4 regions of the Streptomyces hebeiensis genome follow, and region 4 is predicted to be linked to each of the others. Evidence: riboswitches for the same ligand, from Rfam matches in the RefSeq annotation. Region 4 holds a riboswitch; each other region holds the start of a gene.
What was found. Region 4 has a riboswitch for cyclic di-AMP ahead of ACU6P3_RS26120 (M23 family metallopeptidase). Riboswitches for the same ligand answer to the same signal wherever they lie in the genome.
Positions count from the first base shown of each region.

Region 1: it holds a riboswitch for cyclic di-AMP, as region 4 does, so the genes downstream of both, ACU6P3_RS20360 (transglycosylase family protein) here and ACU6P3_RS26120 (M23 family metallopeptidase) in region 4, are expected to answer to the same signal.
Region 2: it holds a riboswitch for cyclic di-AMP, as region 4 does, so the genes downstream of both, ACU6P3_RS17825 (M23 family metallopeptidase) here and ACU6P3_RS26120 (M23 family metallopeptidase) in region 4, are expected to answer to the same signal.
Region 3: it holds a riboswitch for cyclic di-AMP, as region 4 does, so the genes downstream of both, ACU6P3_RS29465 (LysM peptidoglycan-binding domain-containing M23 family metallopeptidase) here and ACU6P3_RS26120 (M23 family metallopeptidase) in region 4, are expected to answer to the same signal.

Region 1 covers NZ_CM129812.1:4,713,921-4,721,141, reverse strand. The annotation lists gene eno (phosphopyruvate hydratase) at 1-541, opposite strand, end outside; gene ACU6P3_RS20360 (transglycosylase family protein) at 917-1,645, opposite strand; cyclic di-AMP (ydaO/yuaA leader) riboswitch at 1,649-1,821, opposite strand; gene ACU6P3_RS20355 (transglycosylase family protein) at 2,584-3,387, opposite strand; gene ACU6P3_RS20350 (cytochrome P450 family protein) at 3,647-4,891, opposite strand; gene ACU6P3_RS20345 (nucleoside triphosphate pyrophosphohydrolase) at 5,026-6,036, opposite strand; gene ACU6P3_RS20340 (SurA N-terminal domain-containing protein) at 6,141-6,797, opposite strand; gene ACU6P3_RS20335 (GtrA family protein) at 6,896-7,221, opposite strand, start outside.
Region 2 covers NZ_CM129812.1:4,077,905-4,085,125, forward strand. The annotation lists gene ACU6P3_RS17785 (SDR family NAD(P)-dependent oxidoreductase) at 403-1,146, shown strand; gene ACU6P3_RS17790 (hypothetical protein) at 1,213-1,533, opposite strand; gene ACU6P3_RS17795 (hypothetical protein) at 1,785-2,018, opposite strand; gene ACU6P3_RS17800 (hypothetical protein) at 2,211-2,426, shown strand; gene ACU6P3_RS17805 (HAD family hydrolase) at 2,455-3,132, opposite strand; gene ACU6P3_RS17810 (hypothetical protein) at 3,227-3,490, shown strand; tRNA gene ACU6P3_RS17815 (tRNA-Met) at 3,575-3,648, shown strand; gene ACU6P3_RS17820 (PP2C family protein-serine/threonine phosphatase) at 3,916-5,367, shown strand; cyclic di-AMP (ydaO/yuaA leader) riboswitch at 5,773-5,924, shown strand; gene ACU6P3_RS17825 (M23 family metallopeptidase) at 5,936-6,979, shown strand.
Region 3 covers NZ_CM129812.1:6,878,262-6,885,482, reverse strand. The annotation lists gene ACU6P3_RS29485 (STM4013/SEN3800 family hydrolase) at 1-810, shown strand, start outside; gene ACU6P3_RS29480 (STM4012 family radical SAM protein) at 797-2,215, shown strand; gene ACU6P3_RS29475 (STM4011 family radical SAM protein) at 2,223-3,068, shown strand; gene ACU6P3_RS29470 (SGNH/GDSL hydrolase family protein) at 3,183-4,010, opposite strand; gene ACU6P3_RS29465 (LysM peptidoglycan-binding domain-containing M23 family metallopeptidase) at 4,228-5,205, opposite strand; cyclic di-AMP (ydaO/yuaA leader) riboswitch at 5,210-5,372, opposite strand; gene ACU6P3_RS29460 (tyrosine-protein phosphatase) at 5,836-6,639, shown strand; gene ACU6P3_RS29455 (GntR family transcriptional regulator) at 6,796-7,221, shown strand, end outside.
Region 4 covers NZ_CM129812.1:6,089,962-6,097,182, reverse strand. The annotation lists gene ACU6P3_RS26135 (bifunctional acetate--CoA ligase family protein/GNAT family N-acetyltransferase) at 1-577, opposite strand, end outside; gene ACU6P3_RS26130 (HPr family phosphocarrier protein) at 813-1,094, shown strand; gene ACU6P3_RS26125 (GntR family transcriptional regulator) at 1,282-1,971, opposite strand; gene ACU6P3_RS26120 (M23 family metallopeptidase) at 2,295-3,074, opposite strand; cyclic di-AMP (ydaO/yuaA leader) riboswitch at 3,088-3,245, opposite strand; gene ACU6P3_RS26115 (M16 family metallopeptidase) at 3,486-4,868, opposite strand; gene ACU6P3_RS26110 (M16 family metallopeptidase) at 4,886-6,271, opposite strand; gene ACU6P3_RS26105 (DNA gyrase/topoisomerase IV subunit A) at 6,528-7,221, shown strand, end outside.

The DNA.
Region 1 (7,221 bases), 1.4 Mb from region 4:
AGCGCAGGGCCTCGGAGAAGGACTCCGCGCCGATCGGGGCGATCATGAACTCCTGAATGTCGACATTGGAGTCGGCGTGCGAGCCGCCGTTCAGGATGTTCATCATCGGCACCGGCAGCAGGTGCGCGTTCGGACCGCCCAGGTAGCGGAAGAGGGGAAGGTCGGACGCCTCGGAGGCGGCGTGCGCGACGGCGAGGGAGACGCCGAGGATGGCGTTGGCGCCGAGCGACGACTTGTCCGGGGTGGCGTCCAGGTCGAACATCGCCTGGTCGATCAGGCGCTGCTCGGTGGCGTCGTACCCGACGAGCTCCGGGCCGATCTGCTCGATGACGGCGAGGACGGCCTTCTCGACGCCCTTGCCCTGGTAGCGGTTCTGGTCTCCGTCGCGGAGCTCCAGGGCCTCGAACGCACCGGTGGACGCACCGGAGGGGACGGCAGCACGGCCGGTGCTGCCGTCGTCGAGGCCGACCTCGACCTCGACCGTGGGGTTCCCTCGGGAGTCAAGGATTTCCCGGGCTACGACGACGTCGATGGACGGCACGAGCATCTCCTTCTGGTGTGACGCTAGAGGTGCAGGGTCTCTTGGCCTTGCGACACGAGCCTAACCGGCCGGGCGTGACCACCCCGCCCCGCGCCCGCCCGCTGGGACGAAAGAGACCGAGGAATGCGGGTTCCGGCCCGGGAGACGTGAAACCCCGGCCCGGCGCGTACGGGGGAAACGCGCCGGACCGGGGAGCACCGGGGGGACGGGGTGAGGACTGCGGGGAGCGGGCTCGGGGGCTGGCCGGGGAGTACGGGGAGCGGAGGTACGGAGCCGGCCCGCCGGATGGCCGCCGCTTCAGGCCGTGCGACCCGGTGGGCCCGGCGGGCCGGGCCGGCGACGCGAGGCCGGCCCGGCCGCCGGGAACGGCTCGGGTCAGCTCAGGTGGAGCCGCTGGCCCGGGTAGATGACATCGGCATCGCTGATGACGTCCTTGTTCAGGTCGAAGACCTTCTTCCAGCCGCCCTTGACCTTCTTGGCGTCAGCGATCTTGGAGAGGGTGTCACCGGACTTGACCTTGTACTCGCCGTCCCCCTTCTTGATCGTGGCCGGACGGCTCTCGCCGCGCGAGGCGGACTGGCTGTACGTACGCTCCTGCTTCTCGGGCTGAGCCTGCTGCTGGTACTGACGCGGCTGGGTCTGCCGCGACTGCTGCGACTGCTGCTCGCCGGAGCTCGAACCGGAGCTCGAGGCGCTGGAGCCGCTGCCCGACGCAGAGCCGGAGCTGCTCGACGCGCCGGACAGGTTCACGCCGCAGTTCGGCCAGGCGCCCTTGCCCTGACCCGCGAGGACCTTCTCCGCGACGGCGATCTGCTGGGACTTGGAGGCCTTGTCGGCGGTCGAGGCGTAGGAGGTACCGCCGTACGCCGCCCAGGTGGACGACGAGAACTGGAGGCCGCCGTAGTAGCCGTTGCCGGTGTTGATGGACCAGTTGCCGCCGGACTCGCACTGGGCGACCTGGTCCCACTCGGAGGTGCTGGCGGCGGAGGCGGAGGTCGCACCGATCAGCGGGGCCGCGACGGCGGCGCCGGTGATCCCGGCGAGCGTGGCGTAGCGAACGGCCTTGGACGGACGGCGGTGCTTGGCCTTGCCGGAAAACAGCATGGGTCATCTCCTCACCGACGCCTGCGAGGTCAGCTGTCGGGTTCGGGCTGTGAGTGGCCCGGCCGCGTGCTCTCGCAACGCGGCTTCACCCCAAGCCGGCCCTCGGCCGTCTCTCGACGGCCGGGCCCGGCACGAAACCTTGGGTCCCCCGCTCCTGCCTTCGGCGCTTGACGCGACGACTCTCCCCCCGACCGACGGCAGGATTCGGCGTTTCGGTCGACGAGGCCCGCGGTGCGAGCGGTTCAGACCGTAAACACAGGCCCGCCGCTTGTTCAAAGAAGTACATCAGGGAGAAAACGCCCTAACTGCCCTTCAGGAACGCCGCATTTCCGCAGGTGAGAGACGAACGAGACCAACAGGCGGGCCATGGAGGAACTGGTGCGGCAAAGAGATGCTTGTCTCACTTTCGCGAAAGTGGACAAACGATCTCGAACTCATCCTGTCGGCCTGTCAGATCACGGCTCTGAGCAGCCACTCGGGGCCTCTGCCGAGGCCGCCCGCCGGCCCGCGACGAGGCCGGCGGCGACCGGTGGCGGCGAGGCGAGCCGGGACGCGGTACGGCGACGGCGCGGGGCGGCGCGGACAGGGGCACGGAGGAGTGCGGAGGTGCCTTGACGCGTACGGAGGAGCCCGAAGTGGCCCTGTCGAGCGTGGCGGAGCCCGACGAAGCCCGTCGAGCGCGGAGGGGTGCGGCCGAGCTCGGCCGGCACAACCAGGCACGGGGTGGGCCCCCGTGCACGGGGTGGCCCGGAGGGTGGGCGGCGTGCGCCGGGGCGCACCCCGGAACGCGACAAGGGACCTGTGGGGCACGCGACGCATCACACGACGTCGCGCGGCCCACAGGCCCCACCGAGCCCGCCTCGTACGGGCCGACCACATACAGGCCCGCCTCGTACAGCCCGTTCCGGCCCTCCCCCGGCGTCAGCCGAGGGCCGGCGTCACAGCCAGCCGCCGACGACCTTCTGCGCGCCCGGGCGCACCGTGAAGTCGCCGCTGTAGTCGGGGGCGTACGGGCCGACGAGCCCGGCGCCGCTGATGATGTCCGGGCCCGTGGAGGCGTCCTCCGACCCGGCGCCGAGGTCACGCCCGTAACCGGTGTCCCGAGAGGCCCGGTCGGTCGCCTCGCGCTCCTTGTCCGCGCCGCTCTCGGCCGGGCTCTCGTCGGCCGCGTTGCCGCGGTGCTTGCCCTTGGACGCGCCCGCCTCGCTCCCGGAGCCGGACGCCGAACCCGGGTCCGAGCCCTCGGTGTCGGCGGAACCGGTGGCTCCGGGCGTCGGCGCGTCGGGTGAGTGGGAAGGCGTCGGCTCGTCGCCCGACCGCCCGTCGGAGGAGCCGGTCGAGCCGCTCGGGGAGGGCGAGCCCTCCGTCGCACCGCCGCCCGCGCCCGCGTCGGAGGAGCCGGAGCCGTCACCGTCACCGGGCGTCAGCGCCCCGCCGCCCGTCAGACCGGAGACCACCGCACAGCTCAGCCAGGCCGCGGGACCCTGCTTGGCGAGGACCTTCTCGGCGACCGCGATCTGCTGGGAGCGGCTGGCGAGGTCGGGCCGCTCCGCGTAGGCACCGCCGCCGAACTCGTCCCAGGTCTTCTGGGACATCTGGAGTCCGCCGTAGAAGCCGTTCCCGAGGTTGGCGCTCCACGTGCCGCCGCTCTCGCACTCCGCGACCCGGTCCCACGTGGACGTCTCGGCCGCGCTCGCGCCGGACGCGCCGAGCAGCGGAATGGCGATCGCCGAGCCGGTCACCCCCGCCGTGACGAACAGAGCGGGTGCTTGACGAGGTCGCCTGTGTCGGCCGTTCCCGGAGCGCATGCGATTGCCTTCCGTGTGACTGATATTACAACTCGGGCATGTTGCGGCCGGAGTCTCCGTGAAAGTAGCGGGACTCGAACGTCTGTCACAAGCGGATGCAGCGCAGATCACGCGAAAGTCACGTTTTTGACGGAGCGTCAGTGAGAAGCGGAGGGAAAAACGGTCGGATACGGGCAGGCGGCCATGGCGAACATCACAGGCCGGGCGACGGCGTGAAGCACACGGGGAGCGTCCGCAAGCCGCGCATGATGAGCCCTCCCCGCCACCGCAAATCGACCGGATCCTGGGCAAGACGCATATCGGGCAGTCGAGTCAGCAGGGTCGCGAGTGCCGTTTGTGCCTCCAGGCGCGCAAGGGGCGCACCGAGGCAGTAGTGAATTCCGTGTCCGTAACCGAGGTGCTGGTTGTCCCGCCGTCCGAGGTCGAGCCTGTCGGGATCGGCGAACCGGTCCGGGTCGCGGTCGGCGGCGGCGAGGACGACGAGGACGGGCTCGCCCTGGCCGATGTCCTGCCCTCCGATGCGCAGGGGCCGGGTGGCGTAGCGCCAGGTCGCCAGTTCCACGGGCCCGTCGTACCGGAGCAGTTCCTCGACCGCCGTCTCGAGCAGCCGGGAGTCGCCACGCTCGAGCGCCTGCTGGAGCAGCGCCTTCTGGTCCGGGTTGCGGAGCAGGGCGTACATCCCGTTGCCGATCAGGTTGATGGTCGTCTCGAAACCCGCGAACAGAAGGATGAAGGCCATCGCCGCGGCCTCGTTCTCGGTGAGGTGCTCGCCGTGGTCACTGGCCCGGATCAGTCCGGAGATCAGGTCCTCGCCGGGGTTCTCCCTCTTGCGGTGGATGAGCTCGGCCAGGTACCCGCGCATCTTCTTGACCGAGCGGGCCACCCCTCCGCGCGGGCCGCCGCCGTGGCGGATCATCATCCCGGCCCAGTCCCGGAAGTCGTCCTGGTCCTCGCGCGGCACCCCGAGGAGGTCGCAGATCGCGTAGATGGGGAGGGGGAAGGCGAAGTCGTGGATCAGATCCGCCTCGCCCTTGCCGGCGAAGTCCTCGATGAGCTGGTCGGTCAACTCCTGGACGCGGGGCGCGAACAGCGCGACCCGGCGCGGGGTGAACGCCTTGGACACGAGCCGGCGCAGCCGGGTGTGGTCGGGAGGGTCGATGTTGAGCAGATGCGTCATGAGATCCGCGTTCCGCTCCCCCGGGATCCCCGTCTTCCCCCGCGCGTGCGCCGGCTCGGCGTGGTGAACGGGGTTCTTGGACAGCCGGGGGTCGGCGAGGGCCTGCTTGGCGTCCTCGTACCGCGTCACGAGCCACGCGTCGACCCCGCTGGGCAGGGTGGCCCGGTGTACGGGGGCGTGTTCGCGCAACCAGGCGTACGCGGGGTACGGATCGGTGGCGAACTCCCAGGTGAAAAGGGTGGGGGCGGCGGTCGACGACATACCTCGACACTAAGGGGTGCTTTCGCCGGGCTCGGCCATCGGGCTCGGGCTCGGCCATCGGGCTCGGGCACGGCGATCAGGCTCGGGCACGGCCGGCGGGCTCGGGCACGGCCGGCGGGCTCGGGCACGGGGGACTACTCCGCGTGGCCCTCCGCCGCCCGGATCGCGTCCCGGTACGCACGGGCCGCCGCGCGCAGCGCCGTCTCCGGGTCCACCCCGGCCGCCTCCGCCCGTACCGCCAGGGCGAGCAGTTCGTAACCGATGCCCTCGCCGCCCGGCAGCGGGACGTCGAGGCCGGCGGTACGGGTACGCGCCCCGAGCTTCGCGGCGAGCGCCAGGCCGGGCTGGGTCAGCGGAACGCCGTCCGTGACCGAGGTGCGCTGCTTCTCGATCGCCTTCGTCCGGAGCCAGTGCGCCTTGACGTCCTCCGGTGTCTCGGCGGTCTCGGTGCCGAAGACATGGGGATGCCGGTGGATCAGCTTCTCCACGATCGTGGCCGCGACGTCGTCGATCGAGAACGGCTCGATCCCCTCTTCCAGGCCGTCCTGGGCGATCCGGGCGTGGAAGACCACCTGGAGGAGCACGTCCCCCAGTTCCTCCCGCAGTTCGTCGCCGTCGCCGGCCTCGATCGCCTCGACCAGTTCGTACGCCTCCTCGATGGCGTACTTGGCCAGCTCCTTGTGTGTTCTGCCCGACGTCCACGGGCACTCGCGGCGGATCCGGTCCATGACCTGCACGAGGTCGAGGAGCCGGGCCCCCGGCAGGTCGTACGAGCCGGGCAGCAGCTCCAGGTCCGGCATCCGGACCCGGCCGGACCCGGCGAGCCGGGCGAGGCCGTCGGTGAGACCGCCGCCCGTCTCGTCGCGCTCGTCGCTCCCGTCGCCCGCGCCGGAGGGAAGGATCACGACCGTACGGCCGCCGGCGCACTCGTCGACCAGCTCGCGCGCGGCGGGCACCTCGTGCTCCACGGTGATGCCGGCCTCGCGCAGGTACGGCAGCTGGGGGTGGTCCGGATCGGCGCACAGCACCCGGTCGGCCGCGCGCAGCGTCTGCCAGGCGGGCCAGGACAGCAGCCCGGGCGCCACCCGGTGGCTGGCGGTCAGCAGGACGATACGGCCGGGCGCGGCGGAAACCTCATCAGTCACACCTCGAACCTACCGCCGACCACGGACCGGGCCGCCGCCGGGCCAGAGGCCGTACGCACCGTCGCGGCCGGCCCCGGCGCCTGGTCTCCCCCGCCGGCCGGGCGCTACGCGCCCGCCGGTTCCTGTTCCGGCGCCTGCCGCGTCACCTGCGTGATCCAGGGCGTCTTCGCCTCGCCCAGCCGCACCTGCCGGTAGTCCCAGTTCCCGTAGCGCGGATTGACGTCGATGCCGAGTTCCTTCGACGTACGCGTCAGCTCCCCGAGCACCTTCTGCTGGCCCTGGGGCGTCGTGGTGTCGGCGCCGAGCGTCTGCGACAGCTTGTTCAGCAGCACCTCACGGCGGATCGCGCCGTCGATCTGTCCGGCGGAGAGCGCGCCCTGCTGCAACAGCATCTCGGCGAACCGCTCGTCCCCGCCCGACTGCGCCGCCGCCTGCTGCCGTGCGGTCTGCACCTCCTTGCGGCTGACCGTGACACCGGTGTCGGCTGCGGCGCGTTCGAGCACCCGGTCGAAGATCATGCTGTTCAGCTTCGCCTGGCCGAGCTGCCCCGTGTTCTTGATCAGCTGCGCCGCCTGCGGCGATCTGTCCTGCGCCGCACGGACGTCCCGTACCTGCGCCTGGAGCTGGGACACCTCGATCCGCTGCCCGCCGACGACGGCCGCGGCTCCGGGGTGGGAGTCGTTGCCGCAGGCGGTGAGCAGGGGCGCCGCGCCGAGGAGCGCGGTGGAGAGGAGGAGCGCGGTGCGACGGCTGCGGTGCAAAGGGGCCTCCCGGCGTGATTGTGCGGCGGTGCACAAGACCTTGCGGTGATCGATGGTAGGCAGTCGACGTGGCCGAGGCCACACCCACGACCAACGATTCACCGGGGAATCGGTGGCCCCGCCCCCTCCCGCTCGCGTCCCCGCCCCTCCCGCGGCCCCGTCCCGCCCGCGGTCCCGTCCCGCCCGCCGGTGGTCCCGGCCCCGCGGCGGTCCGGGCGCAGCAGGATCGCGCGCGAGACCAGGAAGGTGATGGGAACGGCCGCCGCCGTCGCGAGCAGCGGCGCGTAGCGGCTGTCGTACCGCGCCACGTGCACCAGCAGGTACACCCCGGTGGTCGACACCACGAAGTTCGCGGCGTTGGTGAGCGGGAACAGCAGGAACTTGCGCCAGGTCGGACGGGTCCGGTAGGTGAACCTGCTGTTCA
Region 2 (7,221 bases), 2.0 Mb from region 4:
AGGACGTGAGGCGGTCGGCGAGCGCGATGGCGAGGCCGCGCAGTTCGTCGGGGCGCTCGACGACGAACGGCAGGCCGCGACCTCTGAGGCACTGCGCCGGGGAAGGCGGGCCTGGACGGCTGTCCGTCGGTCCCCGCGCCATCGGTGCCGCCACTCGTGTGCGCGGCCACGGCCGGCTCTCGCACAGCCGACCGGGCATCGGCCGCAAGAACCTGGACGCTCTCGTGCGGCTTGGAGCCGGCACTCACCCGACGCGACCGGCCTGCCGCGTCCCGCCCCACCGGCGTGTGCCTCCCGGGCCGGACGTGGGAACCGAACGTGAGGTCGAAATGCCGCCAGACTCCTCGCCCCGGACGTACGAGCATCGGCATGTCCGCGAACACGACAGAGGGATGGGCGAACATGACCGCGGTGCTTGAGGGCAAGGTGGCATTCGTGACCGGTGGCAGCCGGGGCATCGGCGAGGCGGTCGCGCTGAGGCTGGCCGAGGACGGCGCCGATGTCGCGCTGACCTGTCAGCACGGTGTCGAGCGCGCGGCGTCCGTGGTGGACCGGATCAAGGCTCTCGGCCGCCGCGCCTGGGCCGTCAGCGCCGACTGCGCGGATCCGGTGGCGGTGCGTGACGCGGTGGATCAGGCCGCAGCCGAGTTCGGCCGGCTCGACATTCTCGTCAACAACGCGGGGGTCGGTGTGCTCGGCCCCGTCGAGGAGTTGTCCCCGGCGGACGTCGACCGCGTGCTGAACGTCAACGTGCGGGCGCCGTTCATCGCGTCCCAGGCCGCGCTCCGGCACATGACCGAGGGAGGGCGGATCATCAACATCGGCAGTTGCATGGCCGAGCGCGTCGCGTTTTCCGGGGGGTCCCTGTACGCGACGAGCAAGACCGCCCTGACCGGCCTGACGAAGTCGCTCGCGCGTGAGCTGGGGCCGAGGGGCATCACGGCCAACCTGATCCACCCCGGGCCCATCGAGACCGACATGAACCCCTCCGACGGCCCGGGCGCCGAGACGCAGCGGGGTTTCACCGCGCTCGGCCGCTACGGGCAGCCGTCGGACGTCGCCGCGACCGTGGCCCACCTCGCCGGTGCGGGCGGCCGGTACATCACGGGCGCCGCCATCGCCGTGGACGGTGGCTTCGCCGCCTGAGGCCGCCCGGCACCTCGGGATCCCGGCCGCGCCGGCGGGCGGGGGCGGTGCGGCCGGCGGGGCGTGTCACAGGCGGGGACAGGGGAGCGTGCGGTTTCCCGCGTGGGGGGTGCGGGCGGCCGGGCCCGTCCTGGCGGATCCGCAGCCGCGGCACGCTCTGCGGGTCACGGCGAGCACGCGGCCGGCCGGGCCGTACCGGTAGCGGTCCTCGACCATCCCGCCGCACCCGGCGGTGGAACACCGCGCGGTCACCCGGGCGGTCGAGAGCACCGGGCCGGGGCTCGGCGGGCGGTCGCAGAAGAGGCACGGGAAGAGGGTCTGGCCGTCCTCGTTCTCCACGTAGGCGATCGCGTCGGCGGCCTTGCAGTGGGGGCAGATGAGCGCCATGGCGTCCAACCTCGTCTTGTGGGGACGGACGAGTTCTATGCCATGGAGTGACGGGTGTGGGCCGGTCCGGGCTGTTCTCACCCGGTCGGGTGGATCCGCACGGCCGGGCGGGGCCGGGGCGGGCGGATGGCGCCGCACGGGGCGGTGTGCGCCCGGGGCGGTGTGTCCGCACGGCCGGGCGGGGCCGCTCGGCCGGTGGGCCGTCGGCAGGACGTCGGCCGCCGGGCCGCCAGGGCCGTCGGGCCCGGCGGTCAGGCCAGGCGGTTCTGCATGTCCGGATCCTCGGCGGCGGTGGGCAGGGGGCGGTGGCCCTCGGAGTGGTGGTTGACCCAGCCGCAGACCCCGCAGCTGTAACGGCCGTCGAGGCCGGCGATCTGCGTACCGCACTTGCGGCACTCCGCGTACGTGATCTGCGGGCCGTCCTCCGGCTCGGGAGCCGTGACCGGCTCCACCTCGGGAGGCCATGTGCCGATGTGCTCGCTCATGTACCGGAGGTTACCCAGCATCGTCGCGGGCACCGCGCCGGAGTGTGACCACCGAACCGCAGGGGTGGGGGTGTGACAGCCGGACAGGTCCTGGGCCGTCGGGCGCTGCGGACCGTCCGGAACCGCGGACCGTCGGGGACCGCGGACCGTCCGGAACTGCGGACCGGTCCGGAACGTCGCACCCTGGGGCCTATGGGTGATGCTCCGATCGTCGTTCACCGGCCGTCCAGAACGGGCGGCAGGCGGGTCACGGTACGGGGGCGGATCATGGGGCTCGCCCATTCGGACGATCATCTGATCGAGTTTCTGCGCCAGGCGGGGCTGCCGGACGCGTGGGAGCTGCTGGACGATCCCCGCTGGGTGGAGTGGCAGGGCGGGGCGCCGCACGAGTACGGCGCGGGCGCATGAGTGTTCGAGCGGCGTTCCCGGAGGCGGTTCAGCCGCCGGCGTCCGGCTCGCCCGGTGTGTTCCCGGTGCCGCCGCCCGCGATCGCCGTCAGTTGCGCCAGGCCGTCGATCCGCCAGTCCGCCGCCGCCACGACCTCGGGGGCGTCCGCCCACAGGTGGCCCCACGGCCCGCGCCGCAGATGCGCCGTGCGCAGGCCCGCCGCCCGCGCCGGGAAGAGGTCGTACGCGGGGTGGTCACCGACGTACACCGTCCGCTCGGGCGCCGTGCCGGCCACCTCGATGACGCGTGCGAAGAACTGGGGCGAGGGCTTGGCCACACCCCATTCGGCCGAGGTCGCCACGAGGTCGGCGGGCAGGCCGAGACCACGCAGCAGTTCACCGGCCCGGTGGGTCTGGTTGCCCGCCAGGACCACCCGGACGCCGAGCGCGCGGACGTCGGCCAGGGCGGACCGTACGTCCGGGTAGAGGTCGCTCTCGTCCAGGTGCTCGCCGTGCCCGGCCGCCTCCCGGGCCCGGTACGCCTCGTCCAGGTCCAGGCCCGGCCGGAGGAGCCGCAGCGCGTCGCCGGCGTCGTGGTTCCGTACGGTGGCGGCGCCGACGAGCGCGGAAACGGTGTGCCGGGGGACCCCCAGCCAGTCGGCCCACGAAGCCCACTGGCGGTCGTCGCGGACGAGTGTCTCGCCGATGTCGCACACGATGGTTTCCATGGTCGTCAAGGGATCAACCATCGGCCCCACTCCCGGTGTTGGATCACGGGACACGCTCTGCCCATTGTCAGTGGCGGGCCGTAGCCTAGTACCCATGTCCGCATCCTCACCCACTTCCTCAGACGACCGTGTGACCGACCGCGCCGCCAACGCCGCCGCCGACGGTGGTGCCGCTGCCGCTGCGGCTGCGGCTGCCGCCACGGCCGCCGTTCGCTCCGCCGCTGTGGTCAACGCGGAGATCCGGGCCCTGTGGGGCCGGGCCGGCGGTGCGCTCTCGCCTGCCGAGCAGGAGCACTATCAGCGCCTGCTGGTCGAGTGGGCCGCCGCCGTCCGGGCCGATGTGGTCGAGGCGGCCTGACACCGGCCCGCGGCGGCTTTCGTCAGCCCGCGGCGGGATGTGGTCATGACCTTGCTCAGGATGGCGTAGAGTTGTGTTCACCGACGCGGGGTGGAGCAGCTCGGTAGCTCGCTGGGCTCATAACCCAGAGGTCGCAGGTTCAAATCCTGTCCCCGCTACTTGTAGGGCGAAGGCCCGGATCCTCAGAGGATCCGGGCCTTCGCTGTTGTCCCGGCGCACACCGCCCCGTATGGGTGCGCCGCCCGCCGCGGCCCCGACCGGCCGGCCGCTCCATCAGTCGTTTTCCGACCGCCCCGTTGTCCACGTATTGGATGCTTCGCCCACTCGGCGGACGGCGGGTCGCGGCTCGGGCGAACAGCGGCCAGCCTGGATAGGCAGGGCGCGGTACCGTCCGCAGCCGCAGGCGGACCGGCAGGAGACCTTTCGTGGGGATGCTGACGAAGCTGCGAGAACGCGCCGGCCGTGTCGGCGGTGCGAACGCCGGGGGCGGGCGGGGCTCCGACGCGTGCCCGGACGAGGGCCGCGCCGGGCGCGGGCCGCGCGGGCAGGCAGGGCGGACCGGGTCAGGAGCCGGCCCGGGGGCGGGCTCCGGCTCGAACGCGGGCTCCGGATCGGGCGCCCACTCGGGCTCGGGCTCGGGCTCGGGCGACGACCGCGGCGGCCTCGGCGGACACCACCTCGGTGGTCTGGGCGGTGGCTTCGGCGGCGGACGTGGCGACAACCCCGGCAGCGGACGCGGCGGTCATGCCCGGAGGCCCCGCCGGGGCGCCGCCGCCGGGCGCAGGCTCGTGCGCTACCTGCCCGCCCTCGTCATCGTCGCCGGGACGCTCTACGACTACTTCACCCCCGCACGCATCTCCGCGTCCCCCCTCTTCGCCGCGGCCCCGCTGATCGCCGCCCCGTTCTACTCCCTGCGAGGCACGCTGCTGGTGGCCGTGGCGGCGCTGGCCGCCGAGTCGGGACTGCACCTCTACGCCGGTGCCGGGGACCAGGCCCAGAGGATCAGCGGCCTGCTGACCGTCCTGGTCGTCGCCGGCCTCGCGCTGTACATCAACGGTGTCGTGCGCCGCAGCGGTCAGCGCCTCGCCTCCGCCCGCATCATCGCCGAGACCGCGCAGCGCGCCGTGCTGCCCCGGCCCGCCGAGCGGATCGGCGGGCTGCGGGTCGCCGCGCGGTACGAGGCGGCACAGGAGGGCGCGTTCATCGGCGGTGACCTGTTCGCCGTTCAGGAGACGCCGTACGGGGTGCGGCTGGTGGTCGGTGACGTACGGGGGAAGGGGCTGGTGGCGGTCGAGGCCGTGGCCGTCGTCATCGGAGCCTTCCGGGAGGCCGCCGAGCAGGAGACGTCGCTGGAGGGGGTCGCGCGCCGGCTGGAGCACTCGCTGACCCGCGAGATGCTGCGGCGGGAGGGGCTGGACGCCGCCGAGGGCTTCACGACGGCCGTCCTCGCCGAGATCCCGCCCGACGGGGCCGTCGTCCGGCTGGTGAACCGAGGACATCCGGAGCCGCTGCTCGTGAACGGCGACGGCGCGGTACGGACCCTGGCTCCCCGCGACACCGCGCTGCCGCTCGGGATGAGCGAGCTGGGCGGGTGGCCGGACCGGGTCGAGCAGGCCGCGTACCCGCCCGGCGCGACGCTGCTCTTCTACACGGACGGCCTCTCCGAGGCGCGGAACGCCCAGGGGGTGTTCTACGTCCCCAGCGAGCGGCTGGACGGGCGGGTCTTCCAGGGGCCCGACGAAATGCTCCAGGCGCTGATCGACGACGTACGGGTGCACACGGGCGGCGGCAGCCAGGACGACATGGCGCTGCTGGCGGTCACCAGACCCCCCGAGGGGGCCACGGAGCGCCGCCGGACCATACCGATCGTGCTGTGACGGCCCGCGGGGACCGGACGGGCGGGGGCGCCGTGACGATCAGGTCGGTGCGCCGGACACCGACGGGCATCGCGAGGCGCCGTCGGACCGCGCGGGGCCGCCCGGCTGCCGCCACCGGGCACAGCCGGGCACTGCCGGGCACCGCCGACCGCCGGCAGTCGCCATCGGGCACCCATGGGCACCGTACGTAATCGAAAGATCTCCCTCCGCATAACAGTTGACATACCGTCAGGTTTGTTGTCGTCCCCAAAGAGCGGTCAACTCGCCCTGTTGTGCCCGCGTATGCGCTGGTGCGTCCGTTGCGAAGTTGTTAACGATCACTGGGAACAGCTTGGAATAAGGCCCCGACGTCTATTAACGTTCGATAACGCAGCGCGGTCGTCCCAGTCGTCGCCAGAGACGACGCCGTGCGCGGCGCCGAATCCCGCAAGGAACCGGGGAACCACCACATGGGGTGAATCGGACGTCTTTTGCCGCCCTGGCGGCCGAAGCGTCCGTAGGAGACCTTCCTGCTCCGAACCCGTCAGCTAACCCGGTAGGCGAGAAGGAAGGAAAGGAGCACGCCCCAGTGGCGTCCAACAAGCCTGCCCCCGCGGCCACCATCGAAACCCACTCCTTCGCGGCGACGGACGCGACGGAGTCGGAGGCGACGTGGGGGGAGTGGAATCCCACCGCGGAATCCATTCGCCCCGTCCGCGGCAGGCACCGCGTCACCAGCAAGCGCAACGGGCTGGCCCGCAGCTCCACCGTCCTCGGCGTCGGCGTCATCGCCGCCGTCGGCGCGGGTGGCATCGCCACCGCGCAGGACAAGCCCGCGGTCTCCATATCCCTTCCCGACGCCATCGCGGACAACCTTCCGGACGCCTCCTCCCTGCCGGGCATGGGCTCGCTGGCGACGGACGACTCCGAGACCGAACTCCTCGCGAGCGCGCCGCTCACCACCGCCGGGCTCACCGCGGAGGACGCGGAGCAGGGCACCGCCGACGCCGGCGAGGCGCTGCGCGCCCGTATCCTCCAGCAGGCCGAGCAGCAGCAGTCCGCGGCCGAGGCGGCGCGGCTGGCGGCCGCGGAGACGGCGGCGGCCAAGAAGGCCGCCTCGGACGCCGCCAAGCAGCAGTCGCAGGCCGAGAAGGAAGCCGCCGAGGCGAAGAAGAAGGCCGAGGAGGAGGCCAGGGCGAAGGCGGAGGCCGAGCGCCTGGCCAAGCTGGCCGCCAGCTTCTCGCTGCCGACCTCCTCGTACACACTGACCTCCACCTACGGTGAGTCCGGCTCCCTGTGGTCCTCCGGCTACCACACCGGCCTGGACTTCGCCGCCCCGACCGGTACGCCGGTCAAGGCGGTCCACGGCGGCACGATCAAGTCGGCCGGCTGGTCCGGCTCGTACGGCTACCGGACGGTCCTGGAGCTCGACGACGGCACGGAGATCTGGTACGCCCACCAGTCCTCGATGACCGTCAGCGCCGGCCAGAAGGTCACCGCGGGCGAGGTCATCGGCCGGGTCGGCGCGACCGGGAACGTCACCGGCGCGCACCTGCACCTCGAAGTGCACACGGCGGGCGGCTCGGGCATCGACCCGATGGCCTGGCTCCAGAGCAAGGGCGTCACTCCTTGATCCCGCGAATCCCCGGATCCTCGTAATCCCCGGATCCCCGGATCCCCGGATCCCCGTGATCCTCGGATCCTCCTGATCCACAGCGACGTCCCCGCCCCGGAGGGCCGGCCGCACACCGCGGACCGGCCCTCCGGCGCGTGGCCGTCTGCTGTCGGTCGCCGGTCGCCGGTCGCCGGTCGCCGGTCCTCGGCCCTCGGTGCCGTCCGTCGGCAGTCGGCAGTCGGCCATCCAGTCGTCACCGG
Region 3 (7,221 bases), 790 kb from region 4:
GTCGGCCGGGACGATCTCCTGTTCGTCACCCTCGACACCCTGCGCCACGACGTGGCGAGCGAACTCGCCGCCGAAGGCCGCATCCCCCACCTCGCCCGGCATCTGCCGGGCGGGCGCTGGGAGGAACGCCACGCCCCCGGCAGCTTCACCTACGCCTCCCACCAGGCGATGTTCGCCGGGTTCCTGCCCACCCCGGCGGTGCCGGGCCGCCACCCCCGGCTGTTCGCCGGGCGTTTCGGCGGCAGTGAGACGACAGCGGGCCGGACCTACGTCTTCGACACGCCGGATCTGCCCTCGGCCCTCGCGGCGGCGGGCTACCGCACGGTGTGCGTCGGCGGCGTCGGCTTCTTCAACAAGCGGGGCGCGCTGGGCTCGGTCCTGCCCGGCATGTTCCAGGAGAGCCACTGGGAACCGGAGTTCGGCGTGGCCTCACCCACCTCGTTCGAGGCACAGGTCACCCGCGCGGAACAGGTCGTGGCCGGCCTGCCGCGCGAGCAGCGGCTGTTCCTCTTCGTCAATGTGGCCGCCCTGCACCAGCCCAACTGGTTCCATCTGCCCGGCGCCACCCGCGAGGCGGGCGACTCCCGCGCCACGCACGCCGCCGCGCTCACCTACGTCGACCGGCACATCGGCCGGCTCTTCGCCGCCGCGAGCAGCCGGCGGCGCTGCTTCACCATCGTCTGTTCCGACCACGGCACCGCCTACGGCGACGACGGCTGGACCGGTCACCGCCTGGCCCACGAGTCCGTCTGGACCGTGCCGTACGCCCATTTCTTCCTGGAAAACGGGGCCCTTGATGAGCACCACTGACACCCTCCGCGCCCATGAGGACGCGGCCACCGATCCCGGTGCGGAGCCGGTCGCGGCGAGCGCCACCACACCACGCCCGTACGAGAATTACGTCTACGCCTATCCGCACAAGACGGCCTACCGTCCGCTGCCGGACCGTCCCGCGCTGCGCGACCTGTGGGCGGGCGAGCGCCTGGACGCGCTCTCGCTCTACCTGCACATCCCCTTCTGCGAGGTCCGCTGCGGCTTCTGCAACCTCTTCACCCGGATCGGCGCCCCGGACGAGCTGACGACGCGCTACCTGGACGCCCTGGACCGACAGGCGACAGCGGTGCGGGAGGCGCTCGACGGGGCGGCGGCCCGGGCCGGTGCCGCCACCGTACGGTTCGCCACCGCCGCCTTCGGCGGGGGCACCCCCACCTTCCTCGACGCCGCCGAGCTGACGCGGCTCTGCGACATCGCGGAGCGGCGCATGGGGGTGCGGCTGACGGACGTCCCGCTCTCCGTGGAGACCTCCCCCGCCACGGCCACCGCCGACCGGCTGGCCGTGCTCGCCGACCGGGGCGCCACCCGCGTGAGCATCGGAGTCCAGAGCTTCGACGACGCCGAGGCGAGGGCCGCCGTGCGGCCGCAGCGGCGCGCCGACGTGGAGGCGGCGCTCGGGCGGATACGCGAGGCGCGGATCCCGGTCCTCAACATCGACCTCATCTACGGCATCGACGGCCAGACGGAACACACCTGGCGCCGTTCCCTGGACGCCGCGCTCGCCTGGCGGCCCGAGGAGCTGTACCTGTACCCGCTCTACGTCCGGCCCCTCACCGGCCTCGGCAGGCTCGGCGCGCACGGCGACGCGGCCTGGGACGACCAGCGGCTGCGCCTGTACCGGCAGGGCCGCGACCACGTGCTCGCCCAGGGATACGAGCAGGTCTCCATGCGGATGTTCCGCCGGGCGGACGCCCCGCCCCAGGGGGCGGACGACTACGCCTGCCAGACCGACGGCATGATCGGCCTCGGCTGCGGAGCCCGCTCGTACACGTCCACGCTGCACTACTCCCTGGACTACGCCGTCGACATGCGCGAGATCCGCCGCATCATCGACACCTACACCACCACCGAGGACTTCTCCCGGGCCGAGGTCGGCCGACGCGTCGACGGTGACGAGGCACGCCGCCGTCATCTGCTCCAGTCGCTGCTCCAGGCGCGGGGCATGGAAGTGGCGGACTACCGAGGGCGGTTCGGCACCACCCCCGCCGAGGACTTCCCCGCCGAACTGGCGCGGTTCGCCGCGCTCGGCTGGCTGGCCGAGGACGTGGACCCGGGCCTGCTCCGGCTGTCGCCCGAGGGGCTGGCGTACTCGGACGCGCTGGGACCCGCGCTCTTCTCACCCGCCGTACGGGCCGCGATGGCCGCGTACGCGTGGAAGTGAGCCCGGCATGGACCTGACGATCCTGTACCGCGGCCCGCTCGCCTCCTGCGACTACGACTGTCCGTACTGTCCCTTCGCCAAGCGGCGGGACAGCCCCGAGCGGCTGCGTGCCGACCGGGCCGCGCTGGAACGTTTCGCCGACTGGGCGGCACAGCAGTCGCGGGACCGGCTGTCCGTGCTGTTCACGCCCTGGGGCGAGGGTCTGGTGCGCTCCTGGTACCGGCGGACCCTCGCCGAGCTGTCCCACCTGCCGCATCTGCGCCGGGTGGCCATCCAGACCAACCTCAGCTGTCGTACGGACTGGCTGGCGGACGCCGACCTCGGGACGCTGGCCCTGTGGTGCACGTACCACCCGGGGCAGACGCCGTACGACCGTTTCCTCGCCAAGTGCCATGACCTCGCGGACCGTGGGGCCCGGTTCAGCGTGGGCGTCGTCGGCCTGCCCGAGCACCTGGAGCACGCCCGCAGGCTGCGTGCCGCGCTGCCGGGCCATGTCTACCTGTGGATCAACGCGGCCGAGGGGCACACCTACACGGACGAGGAGGCCGCCCGCTGGACGGACCTCGACCCGCTCTTCCCCTACAGCCGGCACCCCCACCGCTCGGCCGGCCTGCCGTGCCGCACGGGCGAGTCCGTGATCTCGGTGGACGGCGAAGGGACCGTACGGCGCTGCCACTTCGTGCCGTCCGAGCTGGGCAACCTGTACGACGGCTCGTACCGCCGGGCACTGGCGCCCCGCGCGTGCCCGCTGGCGGTGTGCGACTGCCACATCGGCTACGTGCACCTGGAGACGCTGCCGCTGTACGACGTCTTCGCGGGCGGCGTGCTGGAGAGGATCCCGGCGAGAGCCTGACGGACCTGCCGGGGCCGCGCGGTACCGCCCCGCGGCCCGTACGGGCGCGGACAAGCCCCGGCAGGGCCCCGGGGCCCGTTCTCCCCGGCGTCCGAAGGGCCCGCCGGGAGGCGCTCAGCGTTCCAGGGGCAGGAGGTCGGGCCGTTTTGCCGCCACGTGATCACCTGACGATTCGCCCCGCAGGCGGCGGCCGATCCAGGGCACCAGGTACTCACGCGCCCAGTGGAGGTCGTCCCGGCGTGTCTCCAGCGTGCCCCGGGGGGCCTGCGGCGGCCACGCCTGGTCCGGGTCGGCGGGCACCGGTACGCCCAGCACCTGCGCGGCGCGCAGCGCGACCCGGGTGTGGCCCTCGGGCGAGAGATGGAGCCGGTCGCCGTCCCAGGCCCGCCGGTCCTGGACGGACCTGAGGGACCACAGGTCGAGCACCGGGCAGCCGTACCGGTCGGCGATGGCGCGGACGTGCGCGGTGTACGTGGCGACCTTGCCGCGCAGATGGCGCAGGACGGGTACGCCACGGGTGTCGAAGCCGGTGGTCACCATGACCGTGCCGACCACACCGGTCAGGTCCGCGACGGCCCGCTCGAACCGCTCGGCGACATCGTCCGGGTCACTGCCCGGCCGGATGATGTCGTTGCCGCCGGCGCAGAACGTCACCAGGTCCGGGGCCAGTTCTCGCGCCCGGGGCAGCTGGTCCGCCACGATCTGGTCGAGGAGCTTGCCGCGTACCGCGAGGTTGGCGTACCGGAAGTCGCCGTGCGCGGTGTCGGGCGTGTCGCCCGAGGACGGCAGCTGGTCGGCGAGCAGGACCGCCAGCCGGTCCGCCCAGCCGACGAACAGCCCGTCGGGTCCGGGGTCGCCCACGCCCTCCGTGAAGCTGTCCCCGAGCGCTGCGTACGACCCGAATACGCCACTCTTACTTGTTCTCGAATCGTCGTCTCCCACAGCCGTTCATCCTTCACCCGCGGATGTGACCTACGCGACCGTAAGGAGGGGTTGACGACGCGTGATATATGCCATCGGTCAATTTTCGCCCAAGCGGGAATAGCCCGGGCGTCGCTCGTCCCCGCCGCCCGGCGCCCGGCACGCGCGGTGCCGGGCGGGGGCGACGGGGACGTCTCCGGAGCGGCTCCCGGAAGACCTGCCGGGCCGGACCCTCGGATCAGAGGCTGACGCCGTTCTGACGGAGGTAGGCGATCGGGTCGACGTCCGAGCCGTACTCGGGACCGGTGCGGATCTCGAAGTGCAGGTGCGGGCCCGTGACGTTGCCGGTGGCTCCGGAGAGGCCTATCTGCTGCCCCGCGCCGACGGACTGGCCGGCGGAGACCGCCAGGGACGACAGGTGCCCGTACTGGGAGTACCGGCCGTCGTCGTGCTTGATGACGACCTGGTTGCCGTACGAGCCGCCCCAGCCCGCGGTCACGACCGTACCGGCGCCGACCGCCTTGACCGGAGTGCCGGAGGACGCCGTGAAGTCCACACCGGTGTGGTAGCCGCTGGACCACATGCCGCCGGAGGCGCGGTACGGCGTGCTCACCGGCGCGTCGACCGGCTTGGTGAAGCCGCCGGTGTCGCTCTTCGCGGCAGTGTCGGCCGCGGACTTCGCGGCCGTGCCGCCGGTGGCCTTCCCCGCGCCCTCGGCCGCGGGAGCGGCGGAAGCCGAGGAGGCCCGGGGCGTCTCGGAGCGCGCCGACGACGGCTTCTTGGCGCCGTCGCCCCCGGCGGACTTCCCGCCGATGGTCAGTTCGAGACCGGGGTGGATCAGCGACGGGTCGTCACCCACGACCGAGCGGTTGTCCGCGTACAGCTTCTGCCAGCCGCCCCGGACCTTGTGCTCGTCCGCGATCTTCGACAGGTAGTCGCCCGCGACCACGGCGTACGTCGTGGTCGCCGCGGCCGCGGCCTGACGCGGCGCGGTGGACGTCTGCGTCACGGACGCCTGGGCGGTGCGGGACACGCCCTCGGCCGCGTGGGCGGAGACGGCCTGCGGCGCGGTGGCGGGCGCGGCCTTCGGGGCGGCGTGCGCGCCGGTGGCGGCGATGAACGGCAGGGCGATGGCGGCTCCGCCCGTTCCGGCGGCGGCGAACCCCCGCGAGAACGTACGGGTCTTGGGGCGTCGGTGCTTACCCTTACCGGGCATGGCGCATTCCTCTCCGGCGCCTACGAGGTGAGCTGTCGGGTTCGGGCTGGAGCTGCCCGGCCACGCGTGCGCGTGACTTCACCCCGAGCCGTCCGGGTCCGTAGACCCGCCCGGCGTACTACCTGGGTCCCCCGCTCCTGCCACGCGTGGATCGATGGATGCGAATTCCGGGCGGCGGCAGGATTCGGCGTTCCGTCCGGATTGAGGCTGAACGTAAGCGAGTCGCCCGGGCGGAACAAGCAGGTCTTTGACCGACGGGGTCGGCCGCCCGGTTATCGGCCGGGCCCGCTCGTCACCCTGCGTGGATTTCACACGGCTCATTTCCGGACGGCATCGCGATAGGGCGGAAGATCACCAGCACGGAACGTCACGAATATGATCCTGCTCACCTGACACCACCCATCTCGGTCACCACCGGGGCAGGTTGGGCCCAATGCGTCTCAATACAGCAATACGGACAGACGGCCATTTACGGTCAATTCCCATGGCGTTGATTGTCCGGGATCGTGCACATCCGGATCGAGCCGCCGAGCCCTTTGCGGCCGGAATGGATGCCGTAGGGTCGGCAGTCGGTACCGTCGGCGGCGGGCGTCGGCGGCTGACACGGAGGAGCAGGCCGTGACGCGAGAGATGCCGCAGTCCGCGCGGACGGAGCCGGAACTGACCGGCGTGCGCAACTTCCGCGACGTGGGCGGACTACCGACCACCGACGGCCGCCGGGTCGGGTACGGCAGGCTTTTCCGCAGTGGCCATCTCGCCAATGCGACAGCCGCCGACGCGGCTTTCCTTTCCTCGCTCGGCCTGCATACCGTCTTCGACTTCCGCAATGCGGCCGATCTGAAGCTGGACGGCGCGGACGTGGAACTGCCCGGCGTACGGAATGTGAACATTCCCCTCTCCGACCCGGCGGAGGGAGCCGACTTCTGGCGCATGGTCAGGGACGGCGATCTCGATCAGCTGCGGGACCTGCTCTCGGACGGAAAGGCCGCGGCCCGAATGATCAATTCGTACCGGTCGATCATCAAGGACCGCACCGCCGAGCACAGCCGCGTCCTGCACGCACTCGCCGAGGAGAGCCTCCCCGCGCTCGTGCACTGCGCGGCGGGCAAGGACCGCGCCGGGCTCTCGGTCGCCGTCTGTCTGCTCGCGATCGGTGTCGAGCGCGACGCGATCGAGGCGGACTACCTCAAGTCGAACGCCCCGGGCCGCCGCTATGCGGTGCGACGCAGTGACAGCACTCCCGCCGGTACGTCCCAGGAAGTGATGGAACTGCTGAGCCCGCTGTTCGACGCGCGTGCCGAATACCTCGCCGCCGCGTTCGAGACCATCGAGACAACCTGGGGCGGAACCGACCGCTATCTCGCCGAGGGGCTCGGCCTGACCCCCCGGACCCGGGAGCGACTGCGCGCCCGCCTTCTCGACGAGAACAGCTAGCCACCGGCAACGTTTGCCCGGCCCCGCCGAACCCGCCTCCCGTGACGGGTGGCACCCGGCGGGGCCGCCTCCGCCGCTGCCGCCGGAAGAACCGGCCAGGAGAAAGACGCACCCCGCTACTAGACAGGACTGGACATGTATGGCTAGTTTCCAGCCATGACTGAAGGGGTGCTCAAGCATCAGCGCATCGCCCGCGTTCTGGCCCGTGAGATCCACAGCGGCGCTCTGAAACCGGGCAGCAAGCTGCCCGGCGAACACGCGCTCACCCGGCGCTTCTCGGTCAGCAGGACCACCGTCCGCCAGGCCCTGGACGAGCTCAGCAAGCAGGGGCTGATCTCCACGCACGCGGGTGTCGGCTCGTTCGTCACCTTCGACGGCCATCTGCTGGACAACCAGCTGGGCTGGACCAGGGCCCTGGCCGACCAGGGCGCCCGGATCACCACCGAGGTGCTGCGCCTGGAGACGGTGCGGGACCCCGGACTGGCCGGGGAACTCGGCCTGGAGGGCCATGACTTCATGGCCCTGGACCGACTGCGCATCCTGCCCGGCGGGGCCCCCGTCGCCCTGGAGCGCAGCAGGGTC
Region 4 (7,221 bases):
GGACGGCGACGGACTCGGCGGTCGGTTCCAGGTCGAGCGTGAGCCGGACGGCGCCGTCCTCGAAGCTGCGCCGCTGGGTGTACCCGGCGTCCCGGAAGACTTTGATCATCTTGCTGTTGGCCGGCAGCACCTCGGCGGCGAAGCGCCGGATACCGCGCTCGCGGGCGACCGCCGCGATGTGCTCCAGGAGTGCTGAGGCGACCCCGCGCCCCTGGTGCGCGTCCTGGACGAGGAAGGCGACCTCCGCCTCCTCGGCGGGCGCGGAGGCGGGCAGTCCGCGGGCGTCGACGCGGTCGTACCGCACGGTCGCGATGAACCGGCCGCTCACCGTCACGGCGAGTCCGACCCGGTCCACGTAGTCGTGGTGGGTGAAGCGGTGCACGTCCTTGGCGGACAGGCGAGGGTAGGGGGCGAAGAAGCGGTAGTACTTCGACTCGTCGGAGACCTGTTCATAGAAGCTGACCAGCCGCTGGGCGTCGTCCGCGGTGATGGGCCTGATCCGGGCCGTGCCGCCGTCCCTGAGCACCACGTCCGCCTCCCAGTGGGAGGGGTACGCGAAGTCCGGCGGCTTCTCCATGGCCACAGCGTACGGCGCGGGTCCGACACCGGCCGGTCCGCCGCCCGAACCCCGGTCGATCCGGAGCCGGGCCGTCCGGAGCCGGGCCGGACCGTCCCGGGCGGGGCCGGGCGGGGCCGCGTCCGGCCGTCGGACGTGGGCCGGGAGGGGTGGCGGAGGACCCCGTGTCAGCACATGAGAGGCTGGGGGCAGGCAGCATTATTCAGACTTTTTGCGACTTGAAGGGCAACACACCATGGCTGAGCGCCGCGTCAATGTCGGCTGGGCCGAGGGCCTGCACGCTCGTCCCGCCTCCATCTTCGTCCGCGCCGCCACGGCCGCCGGCATCCCCGTGACCATCGCCAAGGCCGGGGGCAACCCGGTCAACGCCGCGTCGATGCTCGCGGTGCTCGGCCTGGGCGCGCAGGGCGGCGAGGAGATCGTGCTCGCGTCCGACGCGGAGGACGCCGACGTCGCCCTCGACCGACTGGCGAAGCTGGTCGCCGAGGGCCTCGACGAACTGCCCGAGACGGTCTGACCTCAAGACGGTCCGACCCCGAGACGGTCCGCCCCTGAGACGGCCCGAGGCCGCGGGGCCCGTTTTCCCGGGAATCGCATGACAGGGCCGGGGTGCGCTGAATTCAGCGCACCCCGGCCCTCTTTTCGTGAATGGGCAGCAAAAAACAGGCCCCGCCTATTTACAGTCTTTGTATACGGCGGGCATGTTAAGCGCGGACGCTCGCGGTGTTTACGCCGTGTTGCGAAACCCTCACCCTTTCCGGGCCCGCCTCCGGCCTGCGCAGCCGGTGCGCGGCCGTGCTCCGCTCCGCGTGCAGGGCGGTGAGCGTGCGCGCCCGCTCCGCGTCCCCGCGCGCCACCGCGTCCACGATCGCGCCGTGCTCGGCCCACGCCTCCACAGGATGGGCGGGCTGTTCGACCGTGTACATCCAGGCGATCTTGTGCCGGAGCTGGGTGAGCAGCGCGATCAGACCGGGGCTCACGGACGCCTGCGTGAGCGTCTCGTGGAACCAGGCGCCGAGTGAGCGCAGGTCCTGGCCCTGTCCCCGGCGGGCCCGCTCCTGCCCCAGTCTGACCAGGCCGCGCAGTACCTTCAGATGCGCGTCGGTGCGGCGCTGGGCGGCCCGGGCGGCGCCCAGGGGCTCCAGCAGCAGCCGCACCTCCAGCAGATCGGCGGCCTCCTGCTCCGTCGGCTCGGCCACGCACGCGCCCGCGTGGCGGCGGGTGGTCACGAACCCCTCCGACTCCAGGGTGCGCAGCGCCTCGCGCACCGGGACGCGGGAGACGCCGTAGCGCCGGGCCAGCTGCTCCTCGGTGAGCCTGCTGCCCCGCTCGAACAGTCCGGAGACGATGTCGTCGCGGATCGCCGTGCATACCGAGTGCGCGGGAATGCGCATGTCCGAACCTCCGACTTAATCGGCGTGAAACTCTTCCGATTGACGCCTGTTCCGTGACTCTATTGCAGCAGCAACGAATTTCCGATGGCCACCCGGAATCCATGGATATCTTTTGGCCAGAAACAGCGGAAGAACCCGGCCCGGGAGCGGAGCGGACCGGAGCGGACCTGACAGCGCAGGACCGGACGCGTCAGGCCCCGGCGCGCTGCCGGGGCCTGACGGGGGCTGGGGAAACGAAGGTGCGCGGGGTTCGGAGTACGCACCCGCGCACGCGGGGCGGCGCACCGCACACGGAAGCGCGGGGGCGCGGGCGCCCCGGCGCGTCAGAGGTTCACGCCGTGCGCGCGCAGGTAGCCGACCGGGTCCATGTCCGACCCGTAGTCCGGGCTGGTACGGGCCTCGAAGTGCAGGTGCGGCCCGGTGACGTTGCCGGTCGCGCCGGACAGACCGATCTGCTGGCCCGGGGTGACGCTCTGCCCGACGGAGACGCCGATGGAGGAGAGGTGGCCGTACTGCGTGTACGTGCCGTCGTGCATCCGGATCACGATGTTGTTGCCGTAGGAACCGCCCCAGCCGGCCTCGACCACGGTGCCGGTGCCGACGGAGACGACCGGGGTGCCGGAGGCGGCACGGAAGTCGACACCGGAGTGGCTGCCGGAGGACCAGAGGGAGCCGCCGGACTGGTAGCCGGTCGTGACGTACGAGCCGGCGACGGGCAGCTGGAAGGTGTTCAGCCGCTTGCGCTCCGCCTCCCGGGCGGCGCGGATCTCCTCGGCGCGCGCCTCCTTGGCGCGGGCCTCCGCCCTGCGTTCGGCCTCGGCCTTCGCCACGGCCCTCGCCTTGTCCTGGGCGGCGGCCCGGGCCTGCGCGTCGGCCTGGTCGTCGACCGTACCGGCCAGGTCGTCCCCGAGGGCGACGGCCCCGGTCAGACCGGTGTGCGAGGCGGCCTGGGCGTCGGCGGCACCACCGGCGAACGCCGGGGAGGCCGCGAGGGTGCCGATGACGCCGGTCGCGGTGAGCGTCGCGGCGCCCGCGGCTCTCGCGCTCGTACGGCTCATCTGGCTGCGGGCACGATGCTTCCCGGTGGCGCGGGTGAAAGCCATGGGGTGGCCGGTCCTTTCCTTCCTTCTCGCCTACCGGGTTAGCTGACGGGTTCGGAGCAGGAAGGTCTCCTACGGGCCCCTCCACGCGCCGCGCGAAGGCGTCCGATTCACCCCAGGGACACGGTGGGTCCCCGGCTCCCCGGCGAACCGGGAACTCGGCGATGGCTGTCCGTGCCACGGGATGCGGCGGGACGGGCGAACAGCCGGACCGACGCTAAGCGCGTCATCTTTCGATAACCAAACGGACGCGTGTTTTTGTAGCGCAGCCCACACCCCAGACAGGCAACCTCTCCCTCAAACAAGCCAATTGACCAACAAAACGGAAATAAGACCGGAACCCCGGCAGCGCCCGCCGCCGGGGTTCCCTCTGTGGTACGGAGATCCACGGATCAGCTCGTGAAGATCCGCGAATCAGCTCGCGACGACGGTCACTTCACCGATGCCGAGCGCCTTGACCGGCTCCTCGATCTGCGCGGCGTCCCCCACGAGCACGGTGACGAGCCGGTCCACCGGGAAGGCGTTGACGGCCGCGGCGGTCGCCTCGACCGTGCCGGTCTCGGCCAGGCGCGCGTACAACTGCGCCTGGAAGTCGTCCGGGAGGTGCTGTTCGACCTGGTCGGCGAGCGTGGCCGCGACCGACGCCGCCATCTCGTACTTCAGCGGGGCCACTCCCACCAGGTTCTGCACGGCCACGTCGCGCTCGGCGTCGGTGAGCCCGTCGGCCGCCAGGGTGCGCAGCACCGTCCAGAGGTCGGCGAGCGCCGGGCCGGTGGACTCGGTGTCCACGGAGCCGCTGATCGCGAGCATCGCGGCGCCCGTCGCCCCGCCCGGCGACGAGGGCGCTGCGGAGCGCAGCACCTGGCCGAAGGCCCGGACACCGTAGGTGTAGCCCTTCTCCTCGCGCAGCACGCGGTCGAGCCGGGAGGTGAGCGTGCCGCCGAGGCAGTACGTACCGAGCACCTGGGCCGGCCAGACCCGGTCGTGCCGGTCCGGGCCGATCCGGCCGATCAGCAGCTGGGTCTGGACGGCGCCCGGCCGGTCCACGATCACGACCCGGCCGGTGTCGTCGGCCGTCACCGGCGGTACGGGGCGGGGCGCGGCGGTGTTGCCCGTCCAGGCGCCGAGGCTGTCGGTCAGCAGCGCGTCCAGGTCCACGCCGGAGAGGTCGCCGACGATCACCGCCGTGGCCGTGGCGGGGCGCACGTGCGCTTCGTAGAAGGCGCGCACCCCGGCGGCGTCGATGCGCTCGACCGTCTCCTCGGTGCCCTGGCGCGGCCGGGACAGGCGCGAGGAGGCGGGGAAGAGCTCCTTGGAGAGCTGCTTGGCCGCGCGGCGCCCGGGGTTGGCGGTCTCGTGCGGGATCTCGTCCAGCCGGTTGCGGACCAGCCGCTCGACCTCGCTGTCCGCGAAGGCGGGGGCCCGCAGCGCCTCGGCGAGCAGGCCGAGCGCCTTGGCCAGCCGGGAGACGGGGACCTCCAGGGAGAGCCGGACGCCCGGGTGGTCCGCGTGCGCGTCGAGCGTGGCGCCGCAGCGCTCCAGCTCGGCGGCGAACTCCTCGGCGGTGTGCTTGTCGGTGCCCTCCGAGAAGGCGCGGGCCATGATCGTGGCGACGCCGTCGAGGCCCTCCGGCTCGGCGTCCAGCGGCGCGTCGAGGTTGATCTCGACGGCCACCACCTGCTGGCCGGGGCGGTCGCAGCGCAGCACCGTCAGCCCGTTGGGGAGGGTGCCGCGCTCGGGGGCCGGGAAGGCCCAGGGCTTGGCGGTGCCGGCGGTCGGCTGCGGGTGGAGGTCCATGGTCACGGCAGCGTCGGTCACTGGTCCGCCCCTTCGTGCTCGTCGGTCTCGTCGGCGGTGGCGGCGTCGGCGCCTTCGGCAGCGGTGTCGTCGTCGGCGGCGGCGAGCGGCTCGTACACCAGCACCGCCCTGTTGTTCGGGTGCAGCCGCGCCGCGGCGACGGCACGCACCTCTTCCGCGGAGATGTCCAGGATCCGGCCGACGGCGGTCAGCGCCAGCTGCGGGTCGCCGAACAGGACCGCGTACCGGCACAGTTCGTCGGCGCGGCCGGCGACGGTGCCGAGCCGGTCCAGCCACTCGCGCTCCAGCTGGGCCTGGGCCCGCTCCATCTCCTCCTCGGTGGGTCCGTCGGCGGCGAGCCGGGCCAGCTCCTCGTCGACGGCCGCCTCGATCCGGTCCACCTCGACGCCGCCGGACGCCTTCACGTCCAGCCAGCCGAGCGAGGGGGCGCCGGCCAGCCGCAGCAGCCCGAATCCGGCGCCCACCGCCGTGCGGTCCCGGCGCACCAGTCGGTTGTGGAGGCGGGAGGACTCGCCGCCGCCGAGGACGGTGAGCGCCAGGTCGGCGGCGTCGCACTCGCGCGTGCCGTCGTGGGGCAGCCGGTAGGCGGCCATCAGCGCGCGGGCCGGGACCTCCTCGTGGATCTCCTGGCGCAGCTGCTCGCCGATGATGTCGGGCAGCGTGCCGTCGCGCGGCGGCTTCTTGCCGTCGTGGGACGGGATGGAGCCGAAGTACTTCTCGATCCAGGCGAGCGTCTGCTCGGGGTCGATGTCGCCGACGACCGACAGCACGGCGTTGTTCGGCGCGTAGTTGGTACGGAAGAACGCGCGGGCGTCCTCCAGGGTCGCTGCGTCCAGGTCGGCCATGGAGCCGATCGGCGTGTGGTGGTACGGGTGGCCGTCGGGGTAGGAGAGGGCGGTCAGCCGCTCGAAAGCCGTGCCGTAGGGCACGTTGTCGTAGCGCTGGCGGCGCTCGTTCTTGACGACGTCCCGCTGGTTCTCCATGGACTCCTCGTCGAGCGCGGCGAGGAGCGAGCCCATGCGGTCCGCCTCCAGCCAGAGCGCCAGCTCCAACTGGTGGGCGGGCATCGTCTCGAAGTAGTTGGTGCGCTCGAAGCTGGTGGTGCCGTTGAGGGAACCGCCCGCGCCCTGCACCAGTTCGAAGTGGCCGTTGCCCCGGACCTGGGCCGAGCCCTGGAACATCAGGTGCTCGAAGAGGTGAGCCAGGCCGGTACGGCCCTTGACTTCGTGGCGCGAACCGACGTCGTACCAGAGGCAGACCGCGGCGACCGGGGTCAGGTGGTCCTCGGAGAGCACCACGCGCAGGCCGTTGTCCAGCCGGTGCTCAGTCGCTGTCAGGCCGCTGGTACCGGCCTGCGCTGTGGCCGTGTGACCCATGGGCATGTACGTCCCTTCGATCGCGATATGGAGAGGTCCTGCCACTGTATGCAAGCGTGCTGACACCTGGCGAAGTTCCCGCGCCCGTTCCCTCGCCGCGTACCCTCGACGCACGGCCGACGACGGGTCGAGGTCGGTGTTGTCGGTGGCCCGGTCCACAATGGTCGGCGTCGGACCGCGACGTTGTCGTACGGATCCCGCGTCCCGCCAGCAGCTGGCCACTGGTCCAGCACCCTGATCCTGTGAAGGAGCCGCAGCAGCGATGGCCCGCCGCAGCACGAAGACCCCGCCGCCGGAGGACTTCGAGGAGAGGATCCTCGACATCGACGTGGTCGATGAAATGCAGGGCTCCTTCCTCGAGTACGCCTACTCGGTGATCTACTCCCGTGCCCTGCCGGACGCCCGGGACGGCATGAAGCCGGTGCACCGCCGGATCGTCTACCAGATGAACGAGATGGGGCTGCGCCCCGACCGTGGCTATGTGAAGTGCGCCCGGGTCGTCGGTGAGGTGATGGGTAAGCTCCACCCGCACGGCGACGCCTCCATTTACGACGCTCTGGTCAGGATGGCACAGCCGTTCTCGATGCGGCTTCCCCTGGTCGACGGCCATGGCAACTTCGGTTCGCTCGGCAACGACGACCCGCCGGCCGCGATGCGGTACACAGAGTGCCGGATGGCCGACGCGACGTCACTGATGACGGAGTCGATCGACGAGGACACCGTCGATTTCGAGCCGAATTACGACGGTCAGGAGCGGGAGCCGGTCACGCTCCCGGCCGCGTATCCGAACCTGCTGGTCAACGGCGCCTCCGGGATCGCCGTCGGCATGGCGACGAACATGCCGCCGCACAACCTCGGCGAGGTCGTGGCGGCCGCCCGCCATCTGATCAAGCATCCGGGCGCCGACCTGGAGACGCTGATGCGGTTCGTCCCGGGGCCCGACCTGCCCACCGGCG